2 regions of the Comamonas sp. Z3 genome follow, and region 2 is predicted to be linked to the other one. Evidence: predicted binding sites of a transcription regulator. Region 2 holds the regulator's gene; the other holds the start of a gene.
The links. Region 2 encodes FNR, which switches genes on or off when oxygen is low (the NO sensors DNR and NnrR bind a similar motif). Its sites were predicted from a motif close to TTGATNNNNATCAA; they were not measured.

Region 1 (4,361 bases), on a different contig from region 2:
CGCGGCGCGACCGACGGCACGGACATGATCCAGCTGGACAACGTCCACATCGCGGCCTACCCCCACCTGTTCAAGAAGCTGCCCTACGACCTGAACAAGGACTTCGACATCCTGATGCCCTTGTTCCGCAACTACTTCTTTGTCTGCGTGCCCGTCAACAGCCCCTACAAGACCATCGGTGACCTGATCGCCGATGCCAAGGCGCATCCCGGCAAGCTGAACTACGGCTCCTGGTCCGTGGGCAACCCCGTGCACCTGGGCTCGGCGCTGCTGGAAAACCAGACCGGCACCAAGATGGAGCACGTGATCTACAAGGAAACCAGCCAGCTGTACCAGGGCGTTGCCAATGGCGAGCTGACCTTTGCCCTGGGCTCTCTGGGCACTGCAGGCCCCCTGGTGCGTGGCGGCAAGCTGCGCTTCCTGGCGGTGGCTGCTCCCAGCCGCATTGCCGGCTTCGAGAACGTGCCCACGGTGTCCGAATCGGGCGGCCCCAAGGATTTCGCAGCCATCGGCTGGAACGCCCTGGCCGTGCGCCCCGGCACCCCTGCTGCCGTGGTCGAGAAGATCCGCACCGACGTCCGTCAGGCGCTGACCGGCCAGGACGTGAAGGAAAAGTTCGCCGCCTTCGGCTACGAGTCCTTCAACCCCACACCCGCCGAATTCAAGGCCTTCATGGCTTCCGAGAGCAAGCGCTTTGGCGAGGTGATCAAGAAGGCAGGTCTGGCTCTGGACTGATCATCCAGCCCGCCCATCCGTAAAGAAGCCGCCTCTTGAAGGCGGCTTTTTCATGCGCTGCAGCCTCAGAAAAAACGCCCGATGCGCAGCACCGGGCGTTTTGCAGCAAGGACCTCTGCCTGCCTATTGATCGCGCGCCTCGATGGCACGGTTGATGCCCAGGGCCGCCAGCGTGCACAAGGCTCCCGACAGCAGATAGATACCCAGGGCCACCAGGCCGAACTTGGCCGAGACGCCCAGGGCTACCAGCGGAGCGAACGCCGCCCCGATGAGCCAGGCCATATCCGTGGACAGGGCCGCGCCGGTGTAACGATAGCGCGACGAGAAGTTGGAAGTCACCGTACCCGATGCCTGACCGTAGGACAGGCCCAGCAGCACAAAGCCCACCAGGATGAACACATTGTTGCCGGTGCTGCCGCTGCCCAGCAGCCAGGGAGCCAGGAAGCTGAAGATACCGATCAGGCAGGCCATGGTGCCCAGGGTGTTGCGGCGACCCACTCGGTCCGCCAGCCAGCCCGACAGCATGATGGCCGCGCCAGCCAGCAGCGCGCCGATGATCTGCACCACCAGCACTTCGGTCATGGACTGATCGGAGTACATGGAGATCCAGGACAGCGGGAACACGGTCACCAGGTGGAACAGCGCAAAGCTGGCCAGTGCGGCAAAAGCACCGATCATCACATTGCGGCCTTCGTTGGCCATGAGACTGGTCACGCTGATGGGCTCCAGCTCACGCTCCTGCAGAAGCTGGGTATAGGACTGCCCCACGACCAGGCGCAGGCGGGCAAACAGTGCCACCACGTTGATGGCAAAAGCCACGCAGAACGGATAGCGCCAGCCATAGCTCATGAACTCGTCCGCCGACAGGCTGGAGTACAGATAGGCAAACAGCGCTGCCGCAATGATGAAGCCCAGCGGCGCCCCGAGCTGGCCGATCATCGAGTACCAGCCGCGCTTGTTCGGCGGTGCGGACATGGCCAGCAGCGAGGGCAAGCCGTCCCAGGAGCCGCCCAGCGCCAGGCCCTGGCCGATGCGCAGGATCACCAGCGCCCAGACGGCCTTCATGCCGGCTGTCTCATAGCTGGGTAGAAAGGTCATGCCCACCGTGCAGACGCCCAGCAGGAGCAGCGCCAATGTCAGTTTGGTGGCACGCCCCCAGACCCGCTGCACGGCCATCGACAGCGCCGTGCCTACAGGGCGGGCCACGAAGGCCAGCGAGAAGATGGCAAACGCGGCCAGCGTGCCGTCGAGCTTGGACAGATAGGGAAACAGCAGCGAGGGAAACACCAGCACGCAGGCGATGCCGAACACGAAGAAGTCAAAGTACTCGGAAGAGCGCCCTATGATCACGCCCACCGCGATCTCGCCAGGGGTCACATCCTCATCGGTATCCGCATAGGCCAGGGTTTCCGAGTTCTCATAGTCTTGCTGAGTAAGACCAACGGACGGGTTCATGCTTGTCATAAAGGTACAACTCCTTGTCTTACTTTTCAGTCCCGGGGACGCTTTCCGTTCTACGCCCAAGCATGTGCAGCTGCAATAGAGTTTTTGCCCTGAACCCTGTCAGCGCAGCCCTCGGCAGAGGGGGCCTGCTGGGGCGAATTTGACAATTTCAAGCCCTGTCAGCGCAAAGTTTGCCCGCCTTCAGAAGGCGCTAAACCCTTGTCGCGTAGCGTATTTTCAAGACCCAACCCTTGACCTTGGACAAAATGTCCAATGGACAACCCCCGGTTTGGTATTACATTTGCCGAGATCCAGTAATCCGCGTTTACACCTAAGCGCGACTTTGTCACGCCTAAAGCATGTTAAAAATCAAGGAAATCCGTGGGCCCGCGTGGCTCTCAGCGGCCGCTTTGACCGCAACCCTCGCCGGTTGCAGCAAGGCCGTCGTCCTCAACCCAGCTGGCGATGTCGCCAAGCAGCAAGGCGATCTGGTCATTACGGCCACTTTGCTGATGTTGCTCATCATCGTCCCCGTCATCTTTTTGACGCTGCTTTTTGCCTGGAAATACCGCCAGTCCAACACCGAAGCCAAGTACGACCCCGAATGGCACCACTCCACTGCGCTGGAGCTGGTGATCTGGACGGTTCCCCTGCTCATCATCATCGCTTTGGGCGCCATTACCTGGATCAGCACCCACAAGCTCGACCCCTATCGTCCGCTGGACCGCATCTCCTCCACCAAGGCGCTGGACCCCAACGTCAAGCCCCTGGAGATTCAGGTCGTGTCCCTGGACTGGAAGTGGCTGTTCTTCTACCCAGAGCAAGGCATCGCCACCGTCAACGAAGTGGCTGCCCCGGTGGATCGCCCCATCCGCTTCAAGCTGACCTCCACCAACACCATGAACGCGTTCTACGTTCCCGATCTGGCCGGCATGATCTACACCATGCCCGGCATGCAGACCGAACTGAATGCCGTGATCAACAAGCCCGGTGTCTATGGCGGCAAGTCCTCCCACTACAGCGGCGCTGGCTTTGCCGGCATGACCTTCAAGTTCCACGGTCTGGAAAACCAGCAGTTCGACCAGTGGGTGGCCCAGGCCAAGAGCGAAGGCAAGACCCTGACGCGCGATGCCTACCTCGACCTGGCCAAGCCCAGCGAGCGCAACCCTGTTGAACGCTTCGCCAGCGTGGACGAAGGCCTGTACAACAAGGTCCTCAACCGCTGCGTGGAAGACGGCAAGATGTGCATGAACGAAATGATGGCCATCGACGCCGCCGGCGGCAAGCCACCTGCACACCACGGCAAGACCTCCAGCGTGACCCTGCCCCTGGATGTCTGCACTTCCAAAGACGCTGACCGCGTTGTCGCCCTGCTCGACGAAGTCGCCGCCTCCGGAGCTGTCGCACAGCAATAAGTAGTTCACGGTGCGGATGCGCTCACTGCTCAGCCGCTCCAATACGACAAAAGAGACTCAACATGTCTGAAACAACAACCCCGGCCTCCCACTGGCTGTTGGGCCGTATCACATGGGACCAGATTCCCATGACGCATGAGCCCATCGTGCTCTTGACCTTTATTGCCGTGGTGCTTGGCGGCCTCGTCGTGGTCGGCGGCATCACCAAGTTCCGCCTCTGGGCTCCGCTGTGGAACGACTGGATCACCTCCATCGACCACAAGAAGATCGGCATCATGTACATGATCCTCGGTCTGGTCATGTTCCTGCGCGGCTTTGCCGATGCCGTGATGATGCGTCTGCAGCAGTCCATGGCCTTCGGCGACAACATGGGCTACCTGCCTCCTCACCACTACGACCAGATCTTCACGGCCCACGGCGTGATCATGATCTTCTTCGTGGCGATGCCCTTCGTGACCGGCCTGATGAACTACCTGGTTCCTCTGCAGATCGGCGCACGTGACGTGTCCTTCCCATTCCTGAACAACTTCAGCTTCTGGATGACCACCGGCGGCGCCGTGCTGGTGATGATCTCCCTGTTCCTGGGCGAGTTCTCCACTTCCGGCTGGCTGGCACTGTCCAATCTGGGGCACCAGAGCGGAAGCACGGGTCTTGATTACTACATCTGGGGCCTGCAGGTCGCCGGTGTGGGCACGACCTTGTCAGGTATCAACCTGATCGTGACCATCATCAAGATGCGCGCTCCCGGCATGAACCTGATGAAGATGC
Region 2 (4,361 bases):
GCTGGATCAGCTGGAGGTAGTGTCCGAGCAGGAAGTCTCGGTAGGTCCGGCCGAGACGCGCGGCATTGCGGTGCGCCTGCAGATTCCCTATGGCTCGGCCGCTTCCGGCTCGCACCCTGTGCATTTCAATGTGGATGCTCTGACGGCTGGGGCCGGACGCATCTCCGAAAAATCCGTGTTCCTGGTGCCGCGCTAGGCCTGCGGCATGCATCGTGACAGCCACGCAAGGGCATCGCGAATCAGCAACAATTGATGCTGCCCGATTGCAGGTTTGCAATTGGGCGCCCAGATTTCTGAAAAGAGGTTTCACCATGTCGGCAGCACAAGCCAAGGCCCCGCAAAAGGCCAAGATCATCCACCCCGAGGACGGCAAGCCCTGGTGGAAGTTTGCCCATGTCTGGCTCGTCATCGCCGGTCCCGCCGTGGTGGTGGTCGCGGGCATCGTGACCGCCTATATCGCCATGAGCAAGCCGGATCCCGTGATTGACCCCGACTACTACCGTCACGGCATTGAAATCAACCAGCGCCTCACCGAGAGTGAAAAAAGCCTGGCGCCGGCAGTGACGGGGCGCAACCATGCCGCGACGCCGGCCAAGGACCATCCGCTGGATCGCTGACCGAGATTTCAACGCATCCCAAGGCCGCTTCCGCGGCCTTTTTTGCGGCCCTGGTTGCAGACTTTTCTGTAGCTCGGCCGGTCGCGGCGGCGCTCTATGTCCTGGTCGACCGCAGAGTCGGGCGGGTCTCTGCAGTGCTCAGAAACCGGCAAAGGATCTCCGGCTGGTATTCAATAAAAGGAGCGCATAGCGCTTTATCAGGACTATTTCAGATAGATATAGTCCTTGAATCGATACAAATAAAGCGCTGCAAGCTCTTTAAATAATAGCGGTCCAGGGTTTCCCATCTGAGTGCATGCCCTTGGTACGGCTGGGAAGGTCATGGCAATTGTGCAAAATGGGTTCAAACCCACAGGCCAAGGAGAATCGCGATGGATGCTCGACGCTGGATGTGGATTGTCTGGCCGGCTTTTCTGGCTGCGGCAATCATGGAAATGGTGGTATTTGCCTTTGTGGATCCGCTGGACATGCACTGGCTGGGCTCGCCTCTGGAATGGTCGCGCAATGCCATTTACACGCTGGCCTTTTTTGCCTTCTGGGCGGTCACCGTGCTCAGCGGACTGATGACCGTCATGCTGGGGCGTTCGGCCAGCGATCTGAACCAGGGAGTAGTCTCCGAGCCCCTGGTCGAATAAGGCGCTGCGCACAGGACCGTAGTTTCGGGGCAGGTGGCGGCCTTGGATGCAGGGGCTGGCCGCTCGCTGTGCCGGCGGCCTCGGCGGCGGCAACTCCTGGCAGGCATTCGCCGCCATCAAAAAAGCCCGCTGTCTGCGGGCTTTTTCTTGAAGGCTGCTGTTGAACTCAGTCCTGGCATTGCTGGCTGTTGACGATGCGCCTGAGCGCCTCGGTATCCAGAATGCGCAGATGGCGCTGTCTGACTTCGATGATGCCTTCCTCGGCGAACTTGGAGAAGGTGCGACTCACGGTCTCCAGCTTGAGCCCCAGATAGCTGCCGATTTCTTCACGCGTCATGCGCAACACCAGCTCCGACTTCGAAAAGCCGCGTGCGGACAGGCGCTGCACCAGGTTCAGCACAAAGGCCGCCAGGCGTTCTTCGGCGCGCATGCTGCCCAGCAGCAGCATCACGCCATGCTCGCGCACGATTTCGCGGCTCATGACCTTGTGCACATGATTTTGCAGTGCCGTGACTTCGCGCGAGAGCTGCTCGAGCTTGTCGAAAGGCATGATGCAGACTTCGGCATCTTCCAGCGCCACGGCATCGCAGGTGTGGTGGTCGTTGACGATACCGTCCAGACCGATGATCTCGCCGGCCATCTGAAAGCCCGTGACCTGGTCGCGACCGTCTTCGGTGGCCACGCTGGTCTTGAAGAAGCCGGTGCGAATGGCGTACAGCGAGGTGAACTCCTCGCCGTTGCGAAACAGCAGCCCGCCCCGTTTGACCTTGCGGCGCGTGGCCACAATTTCGTCAATGCGCTCCATTTGTTCATCGTCCAGGCCCATGGGCATGCACAGTTCACGCAGATTGCAGTTGGAGCAGGATGCTTTGATGGTCTGAAGATTCATGGGCTTTTCAGCAACGGCACAGACAGACTTGGACTGGAGAGTCGCGCCGATCATTGACCTCGTAGTTAGTGATGAGTTGGATCAAATTGTCGCAGTACTTGCATGGCGCTCTCTTGATATTCATCAAGGACAGCTGGATTGCCTTGGTGCACATTGTTTGCATTCATTCAAAAACATGTGCTTCTGCCCATTATGGGCATGATTTCCAGGATTTGATTTCCTTTGAAATCTGCCCATTATGGGCATGATTTCCAGGGTCTGATTCCCTTTGAAATCTGCTCAATGTGGAGTGTGGGCGCACCCTAACTTTCAGTTATGACCGCAGTCACGCCCGAGTTGCTGAGCCGCTTTGATATTCCTGGCCCACGCTACACATCATTCCCAACAGCCGACCGTTTTGTTGAGGCTTTTGGTGCAGACGACTACATCTTGGCGCTGAAACAGCGCAAGACGCATTCGGGTTCACGCGCCTTGCCCTTGTCCGTTTATGTGCATGTGCCGTTTTGCGAGTCGCTTTGCTATTACTGCGCCTGCAACAAGATCGTGACCAAGCATCATGAAAAGGCTGCCGAGTATCTGGATTATCTGGGCCGTGAACTGGCCATGCATACCGAGCATTGCGGCAAAGGCCAGCTGGTAAGCCAGCTGCATCTGGGAGGCGGCACGCCGACCTTCTTCAGCGATGCCGAGCTGCAGCAGTTGATGCTTCTGATGCGTGAGCATTTCAAGCTCGATCCGGCCGGCGAGTATTCCATCGAGGTCGATCCGCGTACCGTGAGCAACGAGAGGTTGAAGACACTCAAGGACATGGGCTTCAATCGCCTGAGCTTTGGCGTGCAGGATTTTGACCCTGCGGTGCAGAAAGCGGTGCACCGGGAGCAGCCAGCCGAGCAAGTCTTTGAGCTGGTGGCCGAGGCCCGCCGTCTGGGTTTTGTCTCCATCAATGTGGACCTGATCTACGGCCTGCCCAAGCAGACATCCGAGTCTTTTGCGCGAACGCTGGCCCAGGTCAATGAGTTGCGTCCCGACCGTATTGCTCTGTATGCCTATGCGCATCTGCCCGAGCGCTTCAAGCCGCAAAGGCGTATTGCATCGGCTGACTTGCCCATGGGACAGGAGAAGCTGAACATGCTCTCCGGCGCAATTGATGCATTCATGAATGGTGGCTATGTCTATGTCGGCATGGATCACTTTGCACTGCCCGACGACTCTCTGGCCATCGCCAAGCGTCAGGGGCGCCTGCATCGCAACTTCCAGGGCTACAGCACCCAGCCCGATTGCGACCTGATTGCACTGGGCGTATCGGCCATCGGCAAGGTGGGGGCCACCTACAGCCAGAACGTCAAGACCCTGGAAGAGTATTACGACGCCATTGATGGCGGCATGCTGCCCGTGCAGCGCGGACTGGCGCTCTCGCGTGACGATCTGGTGCGCAGAGCCATCATCATGGCCATCATGTGTCAGGGCTCCGTCCTGTACGAGCCGATGGAGCAGGCCTGGCTGATCAATTTCCGCGAGTACTTTGCTCGGGAGTTGGCAGCGCTGGCGGAAATGCAGCGCAATGGCCTGGTTCAGCTATCCGACGAGGGCTTCAAGGTCACGGGCCTGGGGTGGTTTTTTGTGCGCGGAGTAGCCATGCTGTTTGATCGATATTTGCAGGCCGACCGAAACCGAGCGCGCTTTTCGCGCATCATCTAGCGCATGTTGTTTTCGCTGGTCTGGACTGCTTTGATCATGGGGCTCGTGGGTGGGCCCCATTGTCTTGTGATGTGCGCTGCGCCCTGCAGTGTAGTTACAGGGGCAAGGCCTGTCAGCGATGGCCAGGTCATCGCCTTGCACGGCCTGCAAAAACGCCAATGGCTGCGCACCAGCCTGTTTCATCTGGGACGCATTGCCGGCTATGCCCTGCTGGGCGGGGTTGCGGCCGTGGCGATGGAGAGTCTGGCCTGGCTGACCAGCCAGACAACGGCCTTGCAGAAGTTGTGGACGCTGATGCATGTCGCGGTCATGGCCTGGGGTCTGGCCATGCTGGTGCAGGCGCGGCAGCCGGTATGGCTGGAGCAGGCGGGGCGCTCTGTCTGGGCCAGGGTCCAGCCCTGGGTCGTCGCCCCGGGAGGGAGTCTGGCCGCAGGCTTTGCCTGGGCCCTGATGCCTTGCGGCTTGCTGTATTCGGCAGTGCTGGTGGCCGCGCTGAGTGGCGGAGTCTGGCAAGGTGCTCTG

Region 1: cyoA (ubiquinol oxidase subunit II) is a predicted target of FNR. The motif match lies at 2,430-2,443, and genes of this name have one in related genera.

What each region holds. Positions count from the first base shown of each region.
Region 1 is NZ_VOQU01000005.1:117,735-122,095, reverse strand. Features, by position in the region: gene FSY59_RS15880 (tripartite tricarboxylate transporter substrate binding protein) at 1-735, shown strand, start outside; gene FSY59_RS15875 (MFS transporter) at 859-2,199, opposite strand; gene cyoA (ubiquinol oxidase subunit II) at 2,538-3,593, shown strand; gene cyoB (cytochrome o ubiquinol oxidase subunit I) at 3,656-4,361, shown strand, end outside.
Region 2 is NZ_VOQU01000001.1:828,903-833,263, forward strand. Features, by position in the region: gene ccoG (cytochrome c oxidase accessory protein CcoG) at 1-196, shown strand, start outside; gene FSY59_RS03915 (FixH family protein) at 312-617, shown strand; gene FSY59_RS03920 (hypothetical protein) at 989-1,252, shown strand; gene fnr (fumarate/nitrate reduction transcriptional regulator Fnr) at 1,419-2,141, opposite strand; gene hemN (oxygen-independent coproporphyrinogen III oxidase) at 2,457-3,839, shown strand; gene FSY59_RS03935 (sulfite exporter TauE/SafE family protein) at 3,843-4,361, shown strand, end outside.